DNA from 2 places in the Eubacterium sp. 3_1_31 genome. Region 1 is predicted to be linked to the other one. Evidence: riboswitches for the same ligand, from Rfam matches in the RefSeq annotation. Region 1 holds a riboswitch; the other holds the start of a gene.
What was found. Region 1 has a riboswitch for lysine ahead of lysA (diaminopimelate decarboxylase). Riboswitches for the same ligand answer to the same signal wherever they lie in the genome.
Positions count from the first base shown of each region.

Region 2: linked by a shared signal. The riboswitch ahead of ACESSZ_RS09815 (transporter substrate-binding domain-containing protein) and the one ahead of lysA (diaminopimelate decarboxylase) in region 1 are both predicted to bind lysine.

Region 1 is NZ_CAXUBY010000021.1:29,861-41,763, forward strand. It holds gene rnmV (ribonuclease M5) at 1-408, opposite strand, end outside; gene ACESSZ_RS09650 (bifunctional folylpolyglutamate synthase/dihydrofolate synthase) at 707-1,921, opposite strand; gene ACESSZ_RS09655 (uracil-DNA glycosylase) at 1,924-2,583, opposite strand; gene ACESSZ_RS09660 (hypothetical protein) at 2,862-3,011, shown strand; gene ACESSZ_RS09665 (hypothetical protein) at 3,105-3,251, shown strand; lysine riboswitch at 3,576-3,740, shown strand; gene lysA (diaminopimelate decarboxylase) at 3,812-5,101, shown strand; gene ACESSZ_RS09675 (aspartate kinase) at 5,098-6,297, shown strand; gene dapA (4-hydroxy-tetrahydrodipicolinate synthase) at 6,339-7,223, shown strand; gene dapB (4-hydroxy-tetrahydrodipicolinate reductase) at 7,217-7,939, shown strand; gene ACESSZ_RS09690 (hypothetical protein) at 8,201-8,557, shown strand; gene ACESSZ_RS09695 (hypothetical protein) at 8,822-9,241, shown strand; gene ACESSZ_RS09700 (hypothetical protein) at 9,280-10,443, opposite strand; gene ACESSZ_RS09705 (alpha-amylase family protein) at 10,636-11,903, shown strand, end outside.
Region 2 is NZ_CAXUBY010000022.1:5,574-17,476, reverse strand. It holds gene ACESSZ_RS09840 (immunoglobulin-like domain-containing protein) at 1-233, shown strand, start outside; gene ACESSZ_RS09835 (hypothetical protein) at 592-921, shown strand; gene ACESSZ_RS09830 (hypothetical protein) at 918-1,382, shown strand; gene ACESSZ_RS09825 (class C sortase) at 1,346-1,936, shown strand; gene ACESSZ_RS09820 (pilin N-terminal domain-containing protein) at 1,920-2,651, shown strand; lysine riboswitch at 2,716-2,887, shown strand; gene ACESSZ_RS09815 (transporter substrate-binding domain-containing protein) at 2,948-3,793, shown strand; gene ACESSZ_RS09810 (amino acid ABC transporter permease) at 3,809-4,576, shown strand; gene ACESSZ_RS09805 (amino acid ABC transporter ATP-binding protein) at 4,573-5,319, shown strand; gene ACESSZ_RS09800 (inositol monophosphatase family protein) at 5,850-6,707, shown strand; gene ACESSZ_RS09795 (hypothetical protein) at 6,786-7,250, shown strand; gene ACESSZ_RS09790 (glycosyltransferase family 4 protein) at 7,449-8,504, shown strand; gene ACESSZ_RS09785 (lysylphosphatidylglycerol synthase transmembrane domain-containing protein) at 8,627-9,694, shown strand; gene ACESSZ_RS09780 (RecX family transcriptional regulator) at 9,685-11,661, shown strand; gene ACESSZ_RS09775 (3'-5' exoribonuclease YhaM family protein) at 11,654-11,903, shown strand, end outside.

The sequences.
Region 1 (11,903 bases):
AGCGGCAGCTTTCCCCCCATGCAAGCCTAAAGATAAATATTCTTCCCAGGATATACTTTCAACAGGCTGTTCTTGATAGGTGAATACATGAGATAATGCATCCAACAAATCTTTTTTTGATGCATGTTCTACACCGACCTTCTTCGCTGTTTTTGCTTTATGCTTCTCGATATATGCATTTTTACAGCCGGGAATTTTCTGATTGATGGCAGTACGAATGATTTCCCCGGGATGATCAGGATCGGTAAAGATGATGACACCTCTGGTTTTGGCAGCCTGCTCAATGAGTCGCAATGTTTCTACTGACAGATGGGTACCATGAGTTTCAATGGTATCACAGTCAATGCAGCTTTGTAGCACGTTGGTATCATTTTTTCCTTCCACAACAATAATTTCTTTAATTTTCATGGATATCACCTACCTCTATAGTTTACCACAATTTTATCTTAGACGCTATTGCCTCTCTTTGATGTTTAAGGATTGCCTTTTTTATATTTTAAACACAAAAAAGATTGATCCTTTATCATATATGGAAAGTATCAACCTATCTTTTATCTGCTAAATTGTCGTAGTACATTTAAGCAAACTTTAGTTTAACTATTTTACAATTCCCCTAGGCTCTAGCGGGAATTCGCAGCTGCTATTTTCTTATGTAGCATCCATATAGCCATATTATACCAAAAGCTTATTTGTACATAAGCTCTTTCTACTTTTGCCAGAATTGGCGAATTTCACTTATGAAATACAAGGAACAGGTAATAACGATCGTTTTCTTTTTCTTTAACATATACGTTAATGCCGCATGATAATCTTCAATAAGATGGAGCTGTTTTCGATTTTTTAAACAACGGATATCTAAAGAGCGCTCATTATCAAAATGTGTGATGGTAATATCACTTGTAATGGTTTCTAATATCGATAACATCGTTTCAAAGTTCTTATCTTTTAAGACAGAAAATAAAACAGCGATATCGTCATAACCTTGTAAAGAGTTGCACAATGCCTGGATACCATCCGGATTATGCGCTCCATCTAAAATCACAATCGGATCTTTCTGCATAATTTCAAAACGACCGATCCACACAGCTTTACGTAAACCAGCCAAAATCTGCGCATCCTTTATTTCCACAAGTCTTTTTTCACGTAGCCGCCAAATTGTTTCCAAGGCAAGCGCCGCATTGCGAATCTGATAATTCGCCATAGAAGCCAGTGTCACCTGTAAATGTCGATAGGTAAATACCGTTTGCAAATTTGTAGATAAATCACAAATCGGCTCTAAGGTGTACAATTTTACTCCTTGTGCATCGGCATGTTTTAAAAATACATCCAGGCAATCTGCTCTGGTTTCTGCACTCACCACATCTGCACAAGCTTTGATGATACCTGCTTTTTCTTCCGCAATCTTTGCATAGGTGTCTCCTAAAAGCTCCATATGATCCAATCCGATGTTTGTTATCACGCTGATCAATGGTTCCAAAATATTGGTCGCATCTTTGCGGCCTCCTAAACCAACCTCAAACACGGCATAGTCCACATGATGCCTTTCAAAGTAAATGCATGCCAGCATCATATCAATCTCGAACATGCTCAGATCCCAGGTAAGCCAACTTTCATAATAAGTATTGGCAATTTCTATGAATTCTTTTTCATCCATATACATATCATTGATGCGGATGCGGTCTAAATGCGTAATCATATAAGGAGAGGTAAAGGAGCCTACACAATACCCTGCTTCCTGCAGCATACTGCGGATATCATTGGTCGTAGAACCTTTTCCATTCGTCCCTGCAACATGAATACTTTTTAGTTTCTTTTGGGGATCCCCTATGCTCTTCATATAGTCCTTAAAATGCATCAAACCATATCCGCGATTCTTCCGTCCTTCAATAAGCTGAATAATTTCCTCTGCCTTTGTAAACATATTTAATCCTCAATCTTCCATTGCACCGGTGAATGCCCCATCTTTAACAAAGCAGTATTTGTCTTAGAAAATGGCTGACTGCCAAAGAATCCATGATAGGCCGATAAAGGAGAAGGATGTGCTGAAGTTATGATATGATGTAGCGGATTGGTAATGAATTCTGCTTTCTGTTGTGCCCAATTCCCCCATAAAAGGAATACAATACCTTCTTCTTTTTCATTCAATGCGCGAATAACGGTATCGGTAAAAATTTCCCATCCTTTTTTACGATGAGAACCGGCTTTTCCACACTCGACACTTAACACTGCATTCATCATGAAAACACCCTGTCTGGCCCAATCCAGCAAATAGCCATGTGAGGGCATATCGATATCCAAATCGGTCTTTAGTTCCTTATATATATTACGCAGACTTGGTGGCAGCTTTACCCCCTTGCGCACGGAAAAACACAAACCATGTGCCTGATTTGGCTGATGATAAGGATCCTGCCCCAAAATCACTACTTTCACCTTTTCATATGGACAAACATCAAAACAGGTAAACAAATCCTCACGTGGAGGAAAAATCGCCTTGGTTTTATATTCTTCATCTAAAAAAGCCATCAATTCTTGATAATAAGGCTTCTGTATTTCCTGTTGAAACAAATCATTCCAGCGCTTCATATGCATCACCTTCCAAACGCAGTAATCATACCATAAGACCATCTTCTTCACAATGTGCATAATTTTAAAAAAAAGTAGTGAGAATGAAACTTTTTGGCTTTTTCTTTCGTTAACTTAGTGAAGGAGTGCTAATTATAAAGATAGACAAAAAAATATCATAAAAAATTCTTAATTTTTCTAAAGATTGTCTTACATTTTAGTAATACACCCCTATCAAAAAAAGAATCATGCTATAATGCGGTTAGATAAACAAACACTTACGAAGTGAGGTGACTGATATGAAAGGGAAAGATCTTACCACGAATACAACGATTGCGACAACCCATCCGGATAATACAATACTGACGGCAATTGTGAAACCACGTAACATCCTGATTGTCATTGGTCTAATGGCTGTCTTTATCTTATCTTTTTATTTATTCACCTAGTACACGAGAAGATTCTTACAATTTCATAACTTTTCATGCAAAATAAGAGAAGTGTGCTATAATAGGTGAACCATGAACTGAGGGGTGAGAGGTATGATAGAGAAAAACATGCATCCGGAAAAACCGATGCCAGAAGAAGAGCGTGATTTACTAGGGGAAATCTTCAGTTTTCGTAATGTACTTCTATGTGCAATTGTGTTGGGAGTGCTATTAGTAGTCATTAATATCTTCGCGAAATAAAGAACGATAAACCATACCATATCATATAAAAGACACGTCTTATCAATGTACAAGCCACATGGTGATGATTGGCAAACATGCTAAAGACACGTGTCTTTTTTTTTATCGTCATTTGGTGATGTAGGTGGCAACTGTTTATGTTTGAAAAAAAGTACCGTATTGTTTCCTTTCAACGATCCTCTCTCAGCTTTCCCAAAAACAAATTTCCCTAATTCTGGGATGAAAAAGGTCTTAATATCTTGATAGTGTAAATGTTTTCTGAAATTTATTCTGTTATTTTCATAATGTTATTGTAATTTCATCTCATTAGTGGTATGATACAACCAATCAGATAGAGGAGCGGAAGCGACAAAGTTAATTGGAGTCGGCGGACATTTGACAGTTAGCTGAAGCAATTTCGCCGAACTACAACTTTTGGCAAGAAGTTGTGGTGGGTTTATGGAGAACATCCATAAAACTGTCTACAGTCGTAGGAGTGCTATCTTATTGTCCATGTAGTAAGTAAATTTCACATGCCAGTAAGGTCATTATCCTACTGGCATTTTTTAACGAGGTGATGAATGATGAAAGATAACGTTTTACACATCCAAGGCGTGTCTGTAGAACAGCTTGCGACGGCTTGCCAGACCCCTTTGTATATTTATGATGAGAATAAAATAACGGAAAAGCTTAGCCGTTTTCATGAATTATTTCAATCAGATACTTTTAAAACAGAAGTACTCTATGCATCCAAAGCGTTTTCCTGTAAAGCCATGGTAGAACTGGTCGCGCAATACGGTTTGTCCTTAGATGTCGTCAGTGGTGGTGAATTATATACCGCAAAACAAGCTGGATTTCCTATGGAACGTGTATATTTTCATGGCAATAATAAATCCTATGATGAAATCATGATGGCCTTAGACTATGGTGTTGGAACAATCATTGTCGATAATGCGATGGAATGCGATATGCTGGTAAAAGCCGTAAAACGCAGTGGCCGCAGCATCAAAACCATGTTAAGAGTAAATCCAGGTGTTGAAGCACATACACATAAATACATTGTGACCGCCCATTTAGATAGTAAGTTTGGCATTTCTATCACCAAGAAAAAAGAAATTGCCGCCATGATCCATACATTAACAAGCGTTGCGGAAATTACTTTTCTTGGTTATCACTCCCATATCGGTTCCCAGATATTTGATAAACAGGCTTATGTAGCGGAAATTGAAAAGCTCATGCAATTTACAAAAGAAATGCAAACTGAATATGATATTCATATCTCAGCTTTAAATTTAGGCGGCGGCTTTGCGGCACTTTATACGAATGCCGATCATCCTATTCCTTTACAAGATGTTTGTCATACTATCTTAGATACTTGTAAGAAAGAAAATGCCAAACAACAATTAAACATCGAAAAAATTATGATTGAACCAGGTCGCAGCATCGTAGCAGAAGCTGGCAGTACCCTATATCGTGTCGGTTATCAAAAACAAACAGAGCATAAGAAGTATATCTTTGTCGATGGCGGTATGAGTGATAATATTCGTCCAGCATTGTATCAGGCAGAATATGCCTGTGATATCGCCAATCGCATGCAGGAAGAAAAAACAGAAACCGTAACAATTGCCGGAAAATGCTGTGAATCAGGAGATATTTTGATTGAGAATGCCAAATTGCCAAAGATATCACAAAATGATCTGCTAATTATTTATACGACCGGTGCCTATGGCTATAGTATGGCCAGCAATTATAATAAGCTGGGACGTCCGGCAGTCGTTTTCGTAAAAGATGGCCATGCCCGTGTCGTCATTAAAAAAGAAAGCTATGAAAACATGTTGGACTTAGAATGTAATGAGGTCATCAACGTATGAATATAGTAGAGAAGTATGGAGGAACAAGCGTAGCCGATCTGGATAAGATACGCGCTATTGCTCAGCATGTCAAAGAAATGAAAGAGGCTGGTCACAATGTGATTCTGGTAGCTAGTGCCATGGGAAAAACCACAAATAAGCTTATTGAAATGGCAACGGCATTAGGTGGTCATACCAATGATAGAGAAATGGATTCCCTTTTATCTACCGGTGAACAGCGAACGATTACCCTATTAGCCATGGCGATTGATGCACTTGGAATACCGGCGATTTCCTTAACCGGATATCAATGTGGTTTCATTACCAGCCATCATCATGCACATGCGCGTATTAAAGATATTGACATCACCAATTTACAAAAACACCTGGACGATGGAAAGGTTGTGGTGGTGGCTGGTTTTCAAGGAGCTACCGAGCATGGTGAAATTACGACGTTAGGAAGAGGCGGCAGTGATACAACGGCCGTCGCCTTAGCTGCCAAACTTGGCTGGGACTGCTATATTTATACCGATGTCAATGGTGTTTATACCATTGATCCAAGAATGTATCCAAAAGCCAAACGTTTAAAAGAAATCACATATAATGAAATGATGCAGATGGCTTGTTTGGGCGCCGGTGTTTTGGAAACACGCAGTGTAGAGCTGGCTAGTAAATACAATGTACGCCTATTCTTAGGAAAAGCCTTAGAGAAAGATAAAAGTAAGGGGACGTTTATTATGGAAAAAACGAAAAATCTGGAAGATATGCCGATTACCGGTATTAGTATCAAGGAAGATTATGCAATTATGCGGGTGAACGATCTTCCCAATGATGGTATCTTTCTTGGCGAGTTGTTCACACTGATTGCCAAATTAGATATCAATTTAGATACAATATCGCAACAGTTGACGCATGATGGTAAAGTTAACTTTTCATTTTACTGTAATAAAAAACAATCGGATACCATTTTAAAGCATATCGATGAGTTAAATTCCAAATATCCGATTTCCCGTCTGTTGGGCTTTGTGAAACTTTCGGTCGTCGGTGTCGGCATTTCCACACACAGTGGTATAGCGGCAAAAGTATTAAGTACCTTAAATGCACATAATATTCGATATTACATGATAACATCAAGTGAGATTTCTATCTCATTGACCATAGAGGAAAAAGATAAACAGAAAGCAATTGAAGTCTTAGGGGAAGCCTTTGATCTTTAATCTATTTATAACAAAACACCGAAAGGTGAAAGGAGAACATCATGAAATTTGATCTTAAGGGAAGTATTGTAGCACTTATCACACCCTTCCATGAAGATGGAAGTGTCAATTTTGAAAAGTTACACGAATTATTAGAATGGCATGTTGCCAATCATACCGATGGTATACTGGTTTTAGGAACGACCGGTGAAAGCAGCACCATGACGCATGAGGAAGATGATGCTGTCGTCGAATTTACCTTACAAACGATTAACAAGCGAATCCCGGTCATTGTCGGCAGTGGCTCTAACTGTACACAGACAGCTGTTGAAAAAAGCTTGAAGTATGAAGAAATGGGAGCCGATGCCTTACTGGTCATTTCCCCATATTACAACAAAGCCAATGCCAGTGGAATGATTCAGCATTTTCTGGCCGTAGCCGATGCCGTTCATACACCAATCATCATGTATAACATTCCTGGCCGAACAGGTTGCAGTATCTCTGAAGAAGCCGTTGCCGTATTAAGTAAACATGAACATATTTGCGGTATTAAAGAAGCAAGCGGAAATATCGCTTATGCGACAAATATCGCCCGTTATCTGAATGATGATTTCCGTATGTATTCTGGAAATGATGACATGATTGTTCCTTTATTATCTTTAGGTGCCAGTGGTGTGATTTCTGTATTGGCAAATGTGATGCCACAAGAAACACACGATATGGTGATGGCATATTTACATCATGATGTAGATACAGCCTTACAGATACAGTTAGATAATTTAGATCTCATTCACGCTTTATTTATTGAAGTCAATCCGATTCCTGTCAAAGAAGCTTTGAATCTGATGGGCAAACAGGTTGGTGGATATCGTCTGCCGTTATGTGAAATGTCAGAAGAACATAAAGAGGTATTAGCTGCTAAAATGAAGGAGAAAGGTTTATGCTAAATATTCTAGTCGCAGGCTTTGGCAAGATGGGAAGACTGGTTGTCGACAGTATTCAGAAACAAGAAGATATGCAGGTGGTAATGATTGCCGATGGTACTCAGAAACCTGATTTATCAACACTGCAAGAAGAACTGCATGCGATTATCGACTTTTCACATCCCGCCAATTTAGAGTGGATTGCCCCTTATGTGAAGGAGCATCATACGCCTTATATCTGTGGAACGACCGGACATAGTGATATGCAGAAACAAGAAATCAATGCTTTAGGTATGTATGCCCCTATTGTCTTTCAAGCAAATTTCTCACTAGGTATTGCTGTCATGCAGGAAATTCTTAAGATGGTGACACCCTTGTTAGAAGATAGTTTTGACATGGAAGTCATAGAAGCACACCACAATCAAAAACAGGATGCACCTAGCGGCACAGCAAAGATGCTTGTCGATATTCTGAACAAGGATCATGCCTATGAAGAAGTACATGGAAGAGAAGGGTTCATTGGCAAACGACAAAAAGAAATCGGTATTCATGCCGTACGAGGCGGTACGGTTGCCGGAGAGCACAGTGTCCTCTATCTTGGAGAAGATGAAGTTCTGGAAATCAAACATACGGCTAATAGTAAACAGATTTTTGTGAATGGTGCTTTACGCGCAGCACGCTTTATCCAAAACAAGCCCCATGGTACGTATACCATGAAAGATATCTTATTTAATGAATAAAAACAACGAGAAAGTCTCTTACATAACGGATTATGTAGGAGGCTTTTCCATGTGTATGTTCAAGTGCTGTATACAATCTAAACAAACACTAAAACTTTGGTATTCACAATAGAAAGCTTGTCTTTTCCCAAAAAAGCGGTATGATGGATGTAGAAAGATAACCATAACATTAATTAGGAGATGTGATACCCATGGGATGAATAGAATAAGAAATATGATATAAAATCCTAAACGTATAGGGATTAGAAAGGAGTTAAAATGATGAAAGAATTTAGGAGTATTGTAATTGACGCAGATTCAAACACTTATACTATTAAAGATGGAACACAGGGAGAATACAAGTTATCAGAAATTAAAAAATATAGTATTTTAAATGAACATGCAAATTATCGTGGAAAAGCAGAACCTTTTCTTCATCAGGTACTTGGTGGTGCTTCCTCTTTTATAGCTGTAGAACCTAAATTGTATGTGGGAATTAAAATCACTACGACTGCAAATGAAACTTTAGCTGTTTATATTTCAGAGAATCCTGTATTGTTTAATTCTGATGCTTATATTGAAGATAAGCAAGAAGCAGAAAGAGTAAAAGCGGTATTTGATGAGTTCTTTAAAAAATAAAATTATGAATTATTAAAGCCTAGAAAATTGGGACATGAACAAAATCTAATTAGATTATTCTTGTCTATAAGATAATTAGATCAAACAAAAGAGATCAACATGGAAAAGAAAAATATTGGATATTATATCGGTATATTCGTTTTAGGTATCATTACCGGGTTTATCATCTTTGAGATACTGCTTTAGAAAAGACAGTAACTCTGTTTCATACATGTATTAAAAAGATAACTGCTATCATTTATAGCAAAAAGAGAGGGATCTTGTATGAATAAAAAGAAAATTGTGTTACTTTCTTTGCTCCTTCTTATGTTTCTTTGTAATCTAACTGCTTGCACGCAAAAGAGTAAAGATTCTGACTCCAAGCCTTATGAAGAACGCATAAAAGCAATTGTTAAATATTCCGGACCAAAAACACTTAAAAAAGATAGTGATTTTGATATTAACGAATACTTGGATGTTTATGAAATGCAAAGCGATAAAAAGGTTAAATTCAAACACGTTGAAGATTATAAGTGGCCACAAAAACTTTGTTATTCTATAGAAGTTGATTGTGGTGACGGTAAACAAAGTTGTGAGTTTTCTACAGAAGTACCAAATTTTTATACTTTCTCAGTAATTGCAGGAAGTTCTGAAGGTGCTTATACGATTAAAGAAATAGATATAACTGTTCAAGATAAGAACTAATGAATTTTTATAAAAAGTGATGGTTGCATCACTTTTTATTATTTACCTATGCTCCATGTCCTTAGATTTTTTACCAATTCCTTATAAACTTTAGCTGCGGAATCTTTACTACAAATATAGTTTTGTAAGATTGATGTAAAATCACTTTGGTTTATCAACATTTCCATTGTAATTCCCGGATTTTCTTCTATTATTGACAGATTATATAGTTGTGTTGTATTTACAGCCTCTATGAGTTCCTTTTTAGCATGATCATAAATATAGAAATCTTTTACATCCTCACTACATAATAAAGGTACTTTCATATTAGTGTCTAATAATGCCTGTATCCCTTTCTTCGATCGCACCATAGCTAGAAACTGTCTTGCTGTATTCGGGTATTTACATTCTTTTGTTACAGCAAATCCAAACGTCGTAAATGGCGGTGCTATGGTTTCTTCTTGCCAGGATGGCATCGCCATGAAATGTAGATTACCATTTTGATAGGCACTTCTATTTTCATACTGAAACTTTGTCGACAGTAAGCCACATAAATAATCATCACCATTATAAAAATCCTTTTGCTGTATCAAATCATCCGGCATATCCAATTTTGCATTTATTTCCTTATATGCTTTTAATTGCTTGATTGTCTGCTCTTTAGGAAAAAGATTGGTAAATGGAATTGTTTCCTTAGGAAGTAGTTTAGCGAAAAACGGATATACATATTCTCCCATATGATTATGATAATAACGTACATGACTTTCTGCCATTTGCTCAAAACTAACTAGATCTTCTTCCGACAATTTATTTTTTTCTAACAAATCCTTGCGATAACAAAACACCAGTCCCTCCCCAATAACAGGTGTATAATAATCGCTTAATTCCTCTCTCTGTAAACTATCCGGCACATCATATGTATAAGACACTTCCTTTATCTCCATGAGCTTATCTTTTAAAAAAGTTGCGTCAATATCGTTCGTCCAGATAATATCTTGTTTGATATCCTGGGTAAAGTAATAAGGTTGTACAACGAAATGTAAAGCATCTTTTTGTTTCGGATAGCTACGATTCCATAAATCGTTTAACTTATCCGCATATGCCTGATGTTCCACCTGAATCAACAGATGTGCATCTTTTTCAGTCATTTCAATCTTTTCTCTTGAAGCATTACTACATGCACAAAGAAACGCTGTTATACCTAACAAAATTAGTTTTTTCATGTCCTCACCTGTTTTGAGTATAACAACTTCTATCATCACATTCTGTCGAATTCACATATGCCTTTTTAATCATCTGTATCCTTCATTTGCGATAACTTTATATAAGCTTTCCCGTATGAAAAAAAGCAAAGATTCGTTTGGCTTTTTCCTGCTTGTATACTATACTATAACTATAGACAAGGGGGTTTTCCAATGAACCATGTTACAGCACTTTATCATGCATTAGAGAAAGAAGAGAAACTCCACCACGATGACATTTACAATTATGCGATTCCTAATGCATGGAATATGTATGGCTATCCGGATAAGAAAAACTTACGCAGCCGTGAAATTCTGGTCAATCCATACCGCTTTTATCTTTTTACTTTGCGCCACATCTTAATGGATGAACAAGGAAAAGTGAAAAAAAGCATTCCTTTTCAAGATGCTAAAGCTTCAAAAGGCAGCTGGCTGAAAAAGTCCAGTATATATTCCCTCATGGTACGTACTGCCACGGCATGGGATCACGATCGTGATGATGCATTGCCACATGATAATTTGTATCATTTAAGTGATAATGGCACTTTTTTGAAGAGTATTTTATTAATTCCCTACTTAAAACGCATGGGTATAAACACCATACTTATGCACCAGCCATTTGCTTTAAGCAAAACACAGACGCCTCATACGTATGCCGCAAAGGAATGTGTGCGTAGTTTTACAGATATAGATGAAACGTTACATGATCCACTTGTACCGGAATTAAATGTTCTGGAACAATGCTTAGCATTTATTGAAGCTTGCCATATGCATGGTATCCGTGTTCTTTTAGAATTTTGTCCAGGTAAGCTTGCCAGAGATAATACATATTATCAGAAACATCCGGAATGGTTTTATTGGATGACATATGATGAATTGCGAAATTATCATGCGCCGATTTGTAATGCGCTACCGCAAAACACAATACCGCATACGTATGCGTTAAAAGATTTTTATCGCAGCGAAGATGTAAAAGCACACCTAGCTTTCTTCCGTAATGCACCAGAGCCCACAGATATGGATTTAGCTGCTATAGAAAAACTAGAACATATCACGATTGCGCCAATGTTCTCAGATCAAATCAATGCACATTTACCTGTTGATGAAGATGGTACTGTATTCCGTTTCTTTGAAGATTTTCATATTCATGTACCAAAAAACGCATTACCTGCAAATTGTGCACCTTATCTAATGCAAGACAGCATTCGTTATGATTTGCATCCGGGAAAAAAGGCTTTGCGTAGTTTATGGGATATGTTAAATGAAACCATTCAATGGTATCAACAAACACTCGGCGTTGATGGTATTTATTTGGAAAAAACATATTTATTACCTGAAAAACTGCAAAAAGAATTGGTAAAGACAGCGCGCAAAGGAAACCGTCACTTTGCCATGATTGCAGAAGATACGCTCATGGAAAATAGTAGTGCATGGGTAGCAAA
Region 2 (11,903 bases), on a different contig from region 1:
AAATGGTAAAGGATTTAGGTTATCGTACGTATTTTTGGAGTCACGCTTATTATGATTATGCCAGTGATGTAAGTGGAGAAGAAGCATTAAAGACAATGATGGATCATTATCATAATGGTGCTATCTATCTTTTGCATCCTAGCAATAAAGGAAACTATGAAGCCATGGATACCTTTATAAAGAATATGAAGAAGGAAGGCTATCGTTTTGCGACGGTGGATGAAATAAAATAATATATCATATTTTTTCTTATTAAGTTAGTAATCAATTCGTTTGATTCCTAGCTTTTTTTATTTGATCAGGTTATTTAGGAAAACATAGGAAAAGCAATCTATTATCAATCACATTGTATGAAAGAGTAAATATACTTAATGAATCATACATAAAATAACTATTTTTATTGACGATGAGAAATAAGCGTGCTAAACTTTTAAGTAGAAATAGGTATGATGTATTTGTGATTATTTAAAAGTTACCTGAAATCATTCATACAGATGCCATGAAAAATACTTTAACATCATATAAACATTTGAAAGGGTTGAGTAAAGTCATGCCACAGGGGAATAGGATGCATAAAAAAATCATTATGCTTTGAATGCGGAAACACTTGGTATTGGACAAGTTTATACATTAAAGGATGGTACACATTTAACCTATGGCAAATCACATACGTATGTGCTTGCTTCCTCTTTTTCTATCGAAGAGGTAACCTTAAAAGTAGCTGCCCTTGCTTTCACCAATACGGATCAATATCCATCGGTATATGATGGAAGAGAGTATTTTGGACAGTATGTTAAGACTATTGATAATAAAGATTATATCCTAATTGGGAATCAAAAACAGCTAAGAGCAATCGGTACGAATGCAAAAGTTACAGAACCAATTTGGGAAGTATATGAAGAAAAGGTTAAACCAGTATGATAACTTCTGAATGGCAGGTCAAAGAAGACAATGCGGATCATCCAATTCGTCTGTATTATCCAGGAGATGCAGATTTGATTAAGTTTGATGAGACGTTTGACTGGTCTAATAGAGAATTATATGCCGTAAAGAATGGAGAACATAAATTAGGTGATCGTCAAAATTTAGATGGAATTACGATTGCGGATGCAACAAAATGTTACAACTACTATGGTAGTAAACTAGATGTCAAGCAAAAATTAACCTATGATGCAACCAGTACTAACCCCATCAATATCGGAAAAGCTGGAGCAACCTATAGCAATACGGCGAATTATATTATTTTCCGTGATATTTATTTAACAGAGAATGGAACAGCTTCAGGAACAACGATTGTCTGGAAGCCAATTGAAAATTTCACTGGTACAAGATTGGACAAAAGGGCATGCTTGAAGACAGTAATGCAATCATTCATAATGTAGAGATCAATCAGACAGATGCTATTTATCAAAAAAGTGAAGATCAACTGCGACCAGACAAGATCGAACGTGTATTACAATCTGGTATCGGACATTTACCAGAAACTTCTTTGCCGGTGGGCGGGAAAACAAGTCATACGGTATTATCTGGACATCGGAAATTGCCTAGCGCAAAACTTTTTACCGATCTAGATAAAATGGAAAAAGGGGACGTATTTTACATCAAAGTTTTGCATCATACCCTTGCTTATCAGGTGGATCAGATACTAACTGTGAAACCAACACAAACCCAGGCGTTATCCATAGTAGAAGGAAAAGATTATGTAACTTTATTGACGTGTACGCCTTATGCGATAAATACACATCGCCTATTAGTGAGAGGAACAAGGATTCCTTATGAGGAAGCTGTTAAAATAGCTGATGAAATGGAATTAAAGGCTGAATTGCCATTCTATATTAAAGCATTAGGTGTTGCATGTATTGTATTAATTGGGGTATATATAAGTGTAAAGTGGTATGTACCAAAGAAAGGAAACGCATATGAAGAAAGGAAATAAACGATATAAAATCAGTATTGGTATTTTCTTCTGCAGTCTGCTTTTTATAATGCCTTTTGGTATTGCATACGCAAAGGAATATGGAAATGTCATTATCAAAGCAATCATACAAAAGGATGGTGATGATAGGCACGCATTACAAAATGTATCGTTTGCGATATACAAAGTTGCCGATTGGAAAGATTCAGAATGGACTCAAAGTGGTGATTTTCTGCATGTATCACTGAATTTAGATGATATGGATTCTTTGCATCAAAAACAAAATGCTCAAATGTTAGCCGATTATGTACATGAGCATGGTTTAAAAGGTATACAGAGTACAACTAATAGCCAAGGTGAAGCGGTTTTTACGAAGCAAGAAGCGGGGATGTATTTATTAGTACAAGAAAAGCAGGCAACTCTACAAGACAGTATTTATAGCAGTGCCCCATCGTTGTTTAGTGTTCCATTGCAGATGGATGGGAAAGAACAATGGGAAGTTGTGATAGAACCAAAATTTGAAAACAAAACTTTACCAATACAAGACGATGATTCTTCTGCCTCTCATCAAAAAGACCCCTCTTTCGCAACGGGGAATGATGCATCATCTTCTGCAAATAAAGATGTGCAGACGAAAGATATTACCAGGAGAATAGAGATCTTGAGCCTCTTCTTAGGCAGTGGAGGGCTATTGCTGCTCTATGGAAAGTATAGAAAAGCAAGTCAAAATTTATGAAGAAATTGTAAATAATTGACGGTTGACAAAAAAGATGAATTGCGATAAAGTAGGAAAGACAAAAAAATCATATAGAGGCAGCGATGCGTCAGAGTAGGAGTAGGAGCCGGCAGGCAGTGAAAACTTTGAAAGGTAATCATCGCCGAAGGTGATTTTCCGGCGGGGAAGTTATCTGGGGTTATCTGGAAATACCGATAACACTCCTTCATGTAAGATGAAGAGGAGCTATTGACACTCGAACTATGGAGTCGTGCAATAGCGCGACTTTTTTGTGTATTAAGAAAAGAGGTAAAAAAATGAAACTTAAGAAATTAGCAACAGCCGCATTGGCAATGACATTTGTGCTTTCCGGATGTGGAGGAAGCGAAGATGATGGAAAAAATGTATCTAGCGTAACTGGTAAAGAAAAGTTTGTAGTTGGTATGGAATGTAACTATGCGCCATTTAATTGGCAGAGCAATGAGCAGACAGATACCAGTGTAGCAATCGGTGGAGCCGGTTATTGTGATGGCTATGATGTACGTGTGGCACGTTATGTGGCAGAACAGTTGGATCGTGAAATCGAAGTTAAAAAAGTTAGCTGGGAAGGATTACAGCCAGCATTGAATTCAGGTGAGATTGATGCGGTGATTGCTGGGATGACAGCCGATGATAAACGCCGCGCAGGTATGGATTTTACTACGCCATATTATGAAAGTGAAATGGTTATGATCGTTCGTAAGAGTGATAAAAAGGTTGCAAAATACAATGATATTCAACAATTTAAGGGCAAAACCGTTATTGGTCAGAAGAGTACGAATTATGATACGGTCATTGATCAAATCAAAGGGGTAAAGCATGCAACACCAAAAGCGACTTATCCTGAAATGATCGTGGCTTTACAGAAAAAAGAAGTGGATGGTATTACAGCGGAACTTCCTGTAGCTGAAGGGGCAGTTGCGGCTAATAAGGATCTTACCATTGTACATTTCAAAAAAGGGAAGGGCTTTGACATTGATACAAGTGTTTCTATTGCTATGAAGAAAGGGACTAGTGATTCCCAGCTCTTTAAAGACGTTCAAAAAGCAGTTGATAATCTTTCTAAGAAAACGCGAGATGAATGGATGAAAGAAGCACGAAAAGCTCAGCCTAAGGCAGAATAAGGAGGAGTTTCTTACATGGTAATTGCTGCTGTTCCTGAAGGAATGCTGCCAAAAGCCTGGTGGATATTCCAAAACAATATACCATTATTATGGTATGGTATTAAGATTACGTTAATGTTGGCAGTATTGGGCACTTTCTTCGGTTTATTGATTGGTCTAGTGCTTGGTGGTGTCAGAGCCGTAAAAATAGAGCCGCGTGATCGTATGCCAATACGTATAGTAAAACGTATCTTGCATAGCATTGTGGCAGTATATGTATGGTTTTTTAGGGGTACGCCAATGATGGTACAGGCAATGTTTCTGTATTATGCATTGCGCCCTTATCTGGGATGGAGTGCTAATGTTGCTGGAGTCGTCATCATATCTGTAAACACGGGTGCTTACATGTCCGAAATCATACGAGCAGGGATTCAATCTATCGATAAGGGGCAAATTGAGGCTGCTCGAAGTCTTGGTATGACAAATACACAGACCATGACAGCCATCGTTTTACCACAAGCCATTCGCAACTCCTTCCCTTCTTTAGGCAATGAATTAATTGTTAATATCAAAGATAGTTCTATGCTGAATGTCATTGGCGTAATGGAATTGTTTTTCCAATCTAGTTCTGTAGCGGGAAGTATGATGCTGTTTACGGAAACCTTTCTATCTACCTGTGTTATTTATTTGCTATTGACGAGTGCTGCTACGCTATTGTTGACATGGATTGAAAAACGTCTGCATATGCCTAAGACTTCCTTTCCGACTAGTCAAAGCGTACCTAAGGCAGGTGATTTGGCATGAGTGATACTTTGTTAGAAATTCGTCATTTAAAAAAACATTTTGGTTCTTTGGAAGTGTTAAAGGATATTGATTTTCACTGTGATAGCAATGAGGTTATTACTATTATTGGTTCTAGCGGAAGTGGAAAATCAACGTTATTACGCTGTATCAATTTATTAGAAACACCGGATGCCGGTGAAATACTTTATCATGGTAAGGATATCTTAAAGGGTGAGTTGAATTTGAATGTTCATCGATCACATGTTGGTATGGTGTTTCAGTCATTTAATTTATTCAATAATAAAACGGTATTAGAAAACTGTATGCTAGGCCAGCTCAAGGTCTTGAAACGCAGTAAAGAAGAGGCGAAGGCAAAAGCGTTGGATAATCTGCGTAAGGTTGGTATGGAGATGTTTGCCAATGCCAGCAGTATGCAGCTATCTGGCGGTCAGAAGCAGCGTGTGGCAATTGCTCGCGCTTTGTGTATGGATCCTGAAATCCTATTGTTTGATGAGCCAACCAGTGCATTAGATCCGGAAATGGTAGGTGATGTTCTGGATGTCATGAAACAATTGGCTAAAGATGGTTTAACCATGATCGTCGTAACACACGAAATGGCATTTGCTCATGATATCAGTTCACGTGTCGTATTTATGGATCAAGGTGTTATTTGTGAGCAGGGAACACCGAGTGAGCTTTTTGAGCATCCACAAAATGAACGTACGAAAGCATTTTTAAAACGCTATCGATTACAAAAGCAATAAACAAAAAAAGATAATCCAAAGGGAGCACTTAGTTCCTTTTGTCATCATGAATCTGTAGGGAAAAAGCACAACCGTGTAATCTCCCTACTTTTTCTATGACAACTTCAGTTTCGAGATGTTTGTAAATAATACGCGATGTTCCATTGCATTTTCACCTTGTATTCGTTACTATTAAATAGATGATACATGGAGAAAATACGAGGTTAGGAATATGCACAACAAGGAACTTTATTTAGAGATGATGTGCAGTTTTTTTAGGAAGGCTGTGAATAGGAGTGAATATACAAGCTTGACGATGCAATACTAGGGTTGTTTTCATGAAGACACATATCATCATGCGTGGATACTCGCTTTTTTATGCAGTGTATTTGTACCAACAGCGCTTCTTTCTTCATTTGTTTGTAATTGGAAGAAGCGGATAAATTCAAGATGTGGGCATTGATGTTTTAAGTGCGATGTTCGGTTTGCAAATGCGCAAAAGGTATTTAGCTAAGAAACAGCATAAATAGCAGATAGGGAGATGAGTAAGGATGGATGTGCATACGATAGCACCAATTTTATTTCAAACAGTAAAAGCAGCCGGTGTTGTGGCAAGAAATTTACAGGCCAATATTCAAAACGAAGGGAAAACCATTGAACGTGAAGAACGAGAAAGTGATGCACATTTTGCAATGAGAGAAGCGAAAACTAAGGTGGATGAGTTAGTACAGGAGATGCTGTTACAAAGTGTGTATCCTTATCTTGGTCATATGGTAACTTTAGATGTGGAAGAGGATACACCCTCGTTGCGCTTATATCCAAAGCAGGATCATGCATATACCCTCATTATTGATCCAATTGATGGTACGTTGCCCTACATTCAGCAGGCGGATACCTATTCGATATGTGTGACTTTGCTGCAAGAACATGAGCCACTTATTGTAATTGTTTATTTTCCAGCACGTGATGTTTGCTATTCTTATGTTGAGGATGCTGGAACAATGTATTATGAACAGGCATCCTTAAAAACTTATGAACAGGGTGAAAAATTGACCTTTCCTTCGCAACCGCCAATGCCCAAATTACTGTTTAAGAATGCGCGGGTTCCTCAAGCGTTGGTAGAAAAAATGCAAGATGCGGGATATGAAGTGATCGATGATCAAGTGCATGGATGGAACTGTCCTGCTGCAATACTGGCTTGTATGCGTTATGAAGCTATGGCGTATTGTTGCGCAAAGCGCAATTTGCGAGATGTCATGCTAGCGATGATCATGGCTAAGATGCAGCATGGATATGCTTATGATTTTAAAGGAAATCCCATCCTTTGGAATACACATGGTCGACAAGCGGAAATCGTTGTCAGCGGCTACGATTTAACGGAATTCTTCAAGAAATTAGAGAGAAATTAAATTTAAAATATACAAAATGGAGAAAATTTACGCTTTTCTCTTTTTTTTATCGTATGACAGTATGGTAGGAGGTATGGCATGGAAAAGATACATATACAAAAACAAATTACACAGCAAATTAAGAAAGAAATGCTGTTTTTGCAACGATATGCAGAAGAATTGCGGCTGCATAGTGTCTTATATGAGGAAGATGGCAGGCATCTGCAAATTGAGGATGAGCTTGTGGATTATTTGCATTATACAAGAAGTGTCTTAGATTTACGAAATGACTGTAAACAGAGGAAAGAGCCAGTCTTAAAAGCAATGGAGCAACGGAATTTGCGACATCTGCAGAAACAAAGTCGTGATCATCATGCATATCAATTGCTTCAAACGATTTTACAATTACCCAAGCAAGAGAAAGATCTATTGTTAGATATGTATGTCCGCGGCTTAGATCGCAGAATCATCATGCTGCATCAAGGAGATATCGTAGAAAGCACATTATATCGTCGCTTGCAACGAGCGTATCAGCATGTATATGAACTTTTGCGCTATATGTAAGATAGTTATTTTTTCAAAGGTGACACTATGCAACTCTTAGGATTTCTTAAGGCTTTCTTACAAAGTTGTTAGCAGTCAATCTATTCCATATATGGAAAATATGATATAATACTTCTGTCAAAGCAGAAAAAGGTTAACTTTTTTTGTTTCTTGCGATAACAGGAGGGAATCAGATTGGATAAACGAATTGTCATTAATATGCTTTCCAATGCCGATAAAGTGGAAGGCCAGGGAGTAGGAAGTGCTTATCTGGAACAGGTGAAACTAGTCAGCGAAGGCGCAAGTGATCTGTTCGATGTTCGCATCAACAGTGTGAAAAAAGCAGATATCGTTCATTCTCATACGATAGAACCGCAGAATTATCTGCGTATGAAAAATAATAAAAATGCTAATGTATGTTATGTACATTTTTTACCTGATACCTTAGATGGCAGTATTCAATTGCCTAAGGCATTATTTCATGTATTCAAAAAATATGTTATAAGCTTCTATAAGACAGCCGATTATCTGATTGTTGTAAATCCGACGTTTATGAAAGAATTGGAAACTTATGATATACCTAAAGAAAAGATGGTATATATTCCCAATTATGTGTCCAAGGAAGACTTTTATGAAAAAAGTGAAGAAGAACGTTTCGCTATACGTAAGAAATATGGCATTGCAGAAGATGCTTTTGTCGTTATTGGCGTTGGTCAGGTACAGACTCGTAAAGGGGTGCTGGACTTTATTGAGGTTGCTAAAAAATTACCGCATATTCAATTCGTTTGGTGTGGTGGGTTCTCTTTTGGAAAGATTACCGATGGCTATGAAGAACTGAAAAAAGTCGTTGAAAATCCACCTGCAAATGTGAAATTTTTAGGCATCATTCCACGCAGTGAAATGAATGATATTTATAACATGAGCAATCTGTTATTCATGCCATCTTATAATGAATTGTTTCCTATGTCCATCTTGGAAGCAGTGAATTTAAAACGCCCATTAGTCTTACGTAATTTGGAATTATATGAGGATATTTTATTTCATAAATATCAATGTGGGGAATCCAATGAAGACTTTGTGATGTTGATTGACCGATTACAAAAGGATACGGCGTTTTATCAACAAAGCAGTGAGGATTCCGCTTATATCAGTCAGTATTATTCAAAAGAAAATGTCTTGCAGATCTGGAAGGACTTTTATACAAGGGTTTATCAAGAGCAAGAAAGTGGGGAACTGCTGAGAAGACGCAAAGAAGAAAAGAAAGCGAAAAAATAAGCAGTAATAACTGTCTGTTTTGCGCTTAAGGCATATCTTATATCTTTGTTGTTCATTATTTAAAAGATAGCGATATGCTGTTGATCGCATTTGTTGAGCGGTCTTAAAAGCGAGGGATTAAGATGAAAAATTCTGTAAAGAGTTATGTCCTGAATTTCCTGCTGATCATTGGGTTGACCGTTGTTGCCTTATGGTTTGCATTAAAGGATCATTATCAGGAGGTCATGACGCTGATCGGCGGTATGCACTGGTACTGGCTTGTGATCATTTTGCTGTGGGGAATTGCCTATGCCTGTGTGGTAGGCTGGATCTTAGCAGTATTTGCTAAAAGAAGTAAAAAAGATTATACCGTTTTACAAGGTATCGCAAATGGTTTTGTAGGTATCTTTTTCAGTGGTATCACACCTAGTGCAACCGGCGGACAATTTGCGCAAGCGTATATATTTAAGAAACAGGGGATTAAATTCAGTGATGGTGCCAGTATCTTATGGGCTGATTTTATTGTCTATCAAACAACGATGATGCTGTATGTTACCATTTTGTTTCTGGCACGTTTTTCGCATTTTATGGCAATCATCGGTCCATTGTTTTTTGGTATCTTATTGGGTTATCTTGTGAATGTATGTGTGATTGGTGTCTTGTGGACAATGGCGTTGTTTCCTCGATTATATGTGCGATTGTCACAAGGCTGTGTAAAGATTTTGGCAAAATTGCATATTGTAAAAAATAAAGAGAAGACATTAAGCAGCTGGACGGCACAGATGGAATCTTTCACTACAGAAATCAAAAAGATGCAGCATGAGAAAAAGATGATCTTACAGGCGGTTGTATTGAATATAGTACGAATGACGATACAATTTACATTGCCTTACTTTATCATGAAAGCAATGGGGGTTTCTGTAGGGGCAGATCGTTTTATTGATTGTCTAGCACTTTCCAGTTTTGTCTTAATGGCCAATGCCTTTATCCCCATACCCGGGGCGAGTGGAGGAACAGAATTGGTCTTTACGGCTTTATTTCAATCCGTAGTAAAACATGCAGCATTAGCAAGCGGCGTTATGATCCTATGGCGTTTTTCAACCTACCATGTTGTCATGCTGGTGGGGGCTGTCGTCTTCTTGTTCTTAAAACGGAAATATGATAGTGAAAAATGGATGAAAGAGGAAAAGGAGGTGGATGTATGCGAATAGGTTTATTCACCGATACATATACACCAGATATTAATGGAGTTGTATCCAGCATCGTTACTTTACAAAAAGAACTAGAAAAAAACGGTCATGATGTTTTTGTTATTACCAATCATAAAGCAGCTCGCATGAAAAAAGAAGGCAATGTACTGCGCCTGCCTGGATTAGAATTAAAATGGCTGTATGGGTATAAGTTGTCTACTCCATATCATTTTGCAGCACGTGATGAAGTGCGTAAAATGAATTTAGATGTAATACATGTGCATACGGAATTCGGTGTAGGTATGTTTGCTCGCATCGTGGCAAAATATTTGAATATTCCAGTCGTAACGACATATCACACCATGTATGAGGATTATACGCATTATATCAATCGTTTTGATATCGATGAAGTAGATAAGGTATCAAAAAAAGTGATATCAACCTTTTCAAGAGCGATATCAGATAGTGCACAGGCAGTTATATCACCAAGTGAGAAAACAAAAGAGACATTGCAGAAATATGGTGTTAAGACACCGATTTATGTGATTCCTACCGGCTTGAATTTTGAGAACTTTAATCGTGAATCCATTAACATGGAGAAGGTGAAGGAAATTCGGCATCAATATGGAATTGCCGATGATGATCATGTGATTACATTTGTTGGGCGCATTGCACCAGAAAAAAGTGTGGATATACCGATTGAAGGATTCCGTTATATAGATGATCCTAAAATTAAGCTGCTGATTGTTGGCGGTGGTCCACAGCTGGATGAATTGCAAGCGATGGTAAAAAAATACCATTTAGAAAACCATGTGATTTTCACTGATAAAAAGCCAAGAGAAGAAGTACCATATTATTATGCGTGTGCAGATTGCTTTGTGTCTGCATCCTTAACGGAAACACAAGGCATGACATATATCGAAGCGCTGGCTTGTGAATTACCGGTTTTTGCTCGATGGGATGATGTTTTAAAAGATCTTGTTGTCGAAAACGACAGTGGCTTTTTATTTGATACACCGCAGGAATTTGCTCGCAAGCTAATAGCATTCTTTGCTTTACCACAAGATGAACGTGATGCTTTCCGCAAGCGTGCAAAAGCAAAAATTGTAAAATACGATTCTAAGGTTTTTTATTCTAAGGTCATGTCAGTTTATTATCAGGCGATTGATGATTTTGAGGATGCATATGAAGTCGTAAAAATTAAGACATTAGATGATTATGTTCGCATTTATGTGGAAAACGATAAAGAAGATCAGCCAATTAAAATATTGATACGACTGGATGATTATTTCACCTATAAGATTCGTCTGCATACAATGTTGGATCGTTATACCGTAGCGGATTTCCAACATAAGGAAATTCGTTTAGAAGCTTATCGTGCTGCTATTCGCAAATTACGTATAAAGGATTATACACGCAAAGAAATGATGTTGTATTTTAATCGTCTGCCAGGCTTAGGGAAAGAAGATGTTGAAATATTGCTGAATGAATTAGAAGAAAAAGGCTATATCAATGATCAGCGTTATGTATTGGATCGCTTGGATAGCATGCAGTTTTCATTGACCGGGAAAGGGAAGATTCGACGTACCTTGTTAAATAAGGGAATTGATCCTGAGATCATTGATCAGGCGTTAAACAATTTTGATGATGTACAAGAAGCAGATAAGGCTCGTAAAATGGCTGAAAAATTAATGAATAGTGTGAAAGATAAGTCGGCTGCTATGAAAAAGCAAACGATCATTCAAAAGTTGATTCGTCAGGGCTTTGATGGTGATTTGGCAAGATCGAGCGCAGAAGAACTTGATTTTTCCGGTGTCGATGACAGCGAAGCATTAACGAAGACCATTCAAAAAGCGTTGCGTAATTATGCAAGGCGCTATCAGGGTGTTCAGTTGCGCAATAAGGTCATTGCATATTGTCTACAAAAGGGCTTTCGGCATGAAGATGTAATAGCAAAAATAGAAGAAATGGAGTGGCAAGATGAATAAAACATTAGCAGAGCTTGAAGATGGTTTTCGTGGGGAAATCACGGTATTGCTACTTCAGGTAAATAAAGGCGTCACAGCGAAGGGAGCACCCTATCTGTCCTTTCAATTACAAGATAAGACAGGCAGCATGGATGCGAAATATTGGAATGTTCCAGAGAACTTGTTATATGCTTATAAACCGGGAATGTTGGTTAAAGTGAGTGGTGATGTCTTATGTCATCAAAAACAGCTTCAGTTTCGTG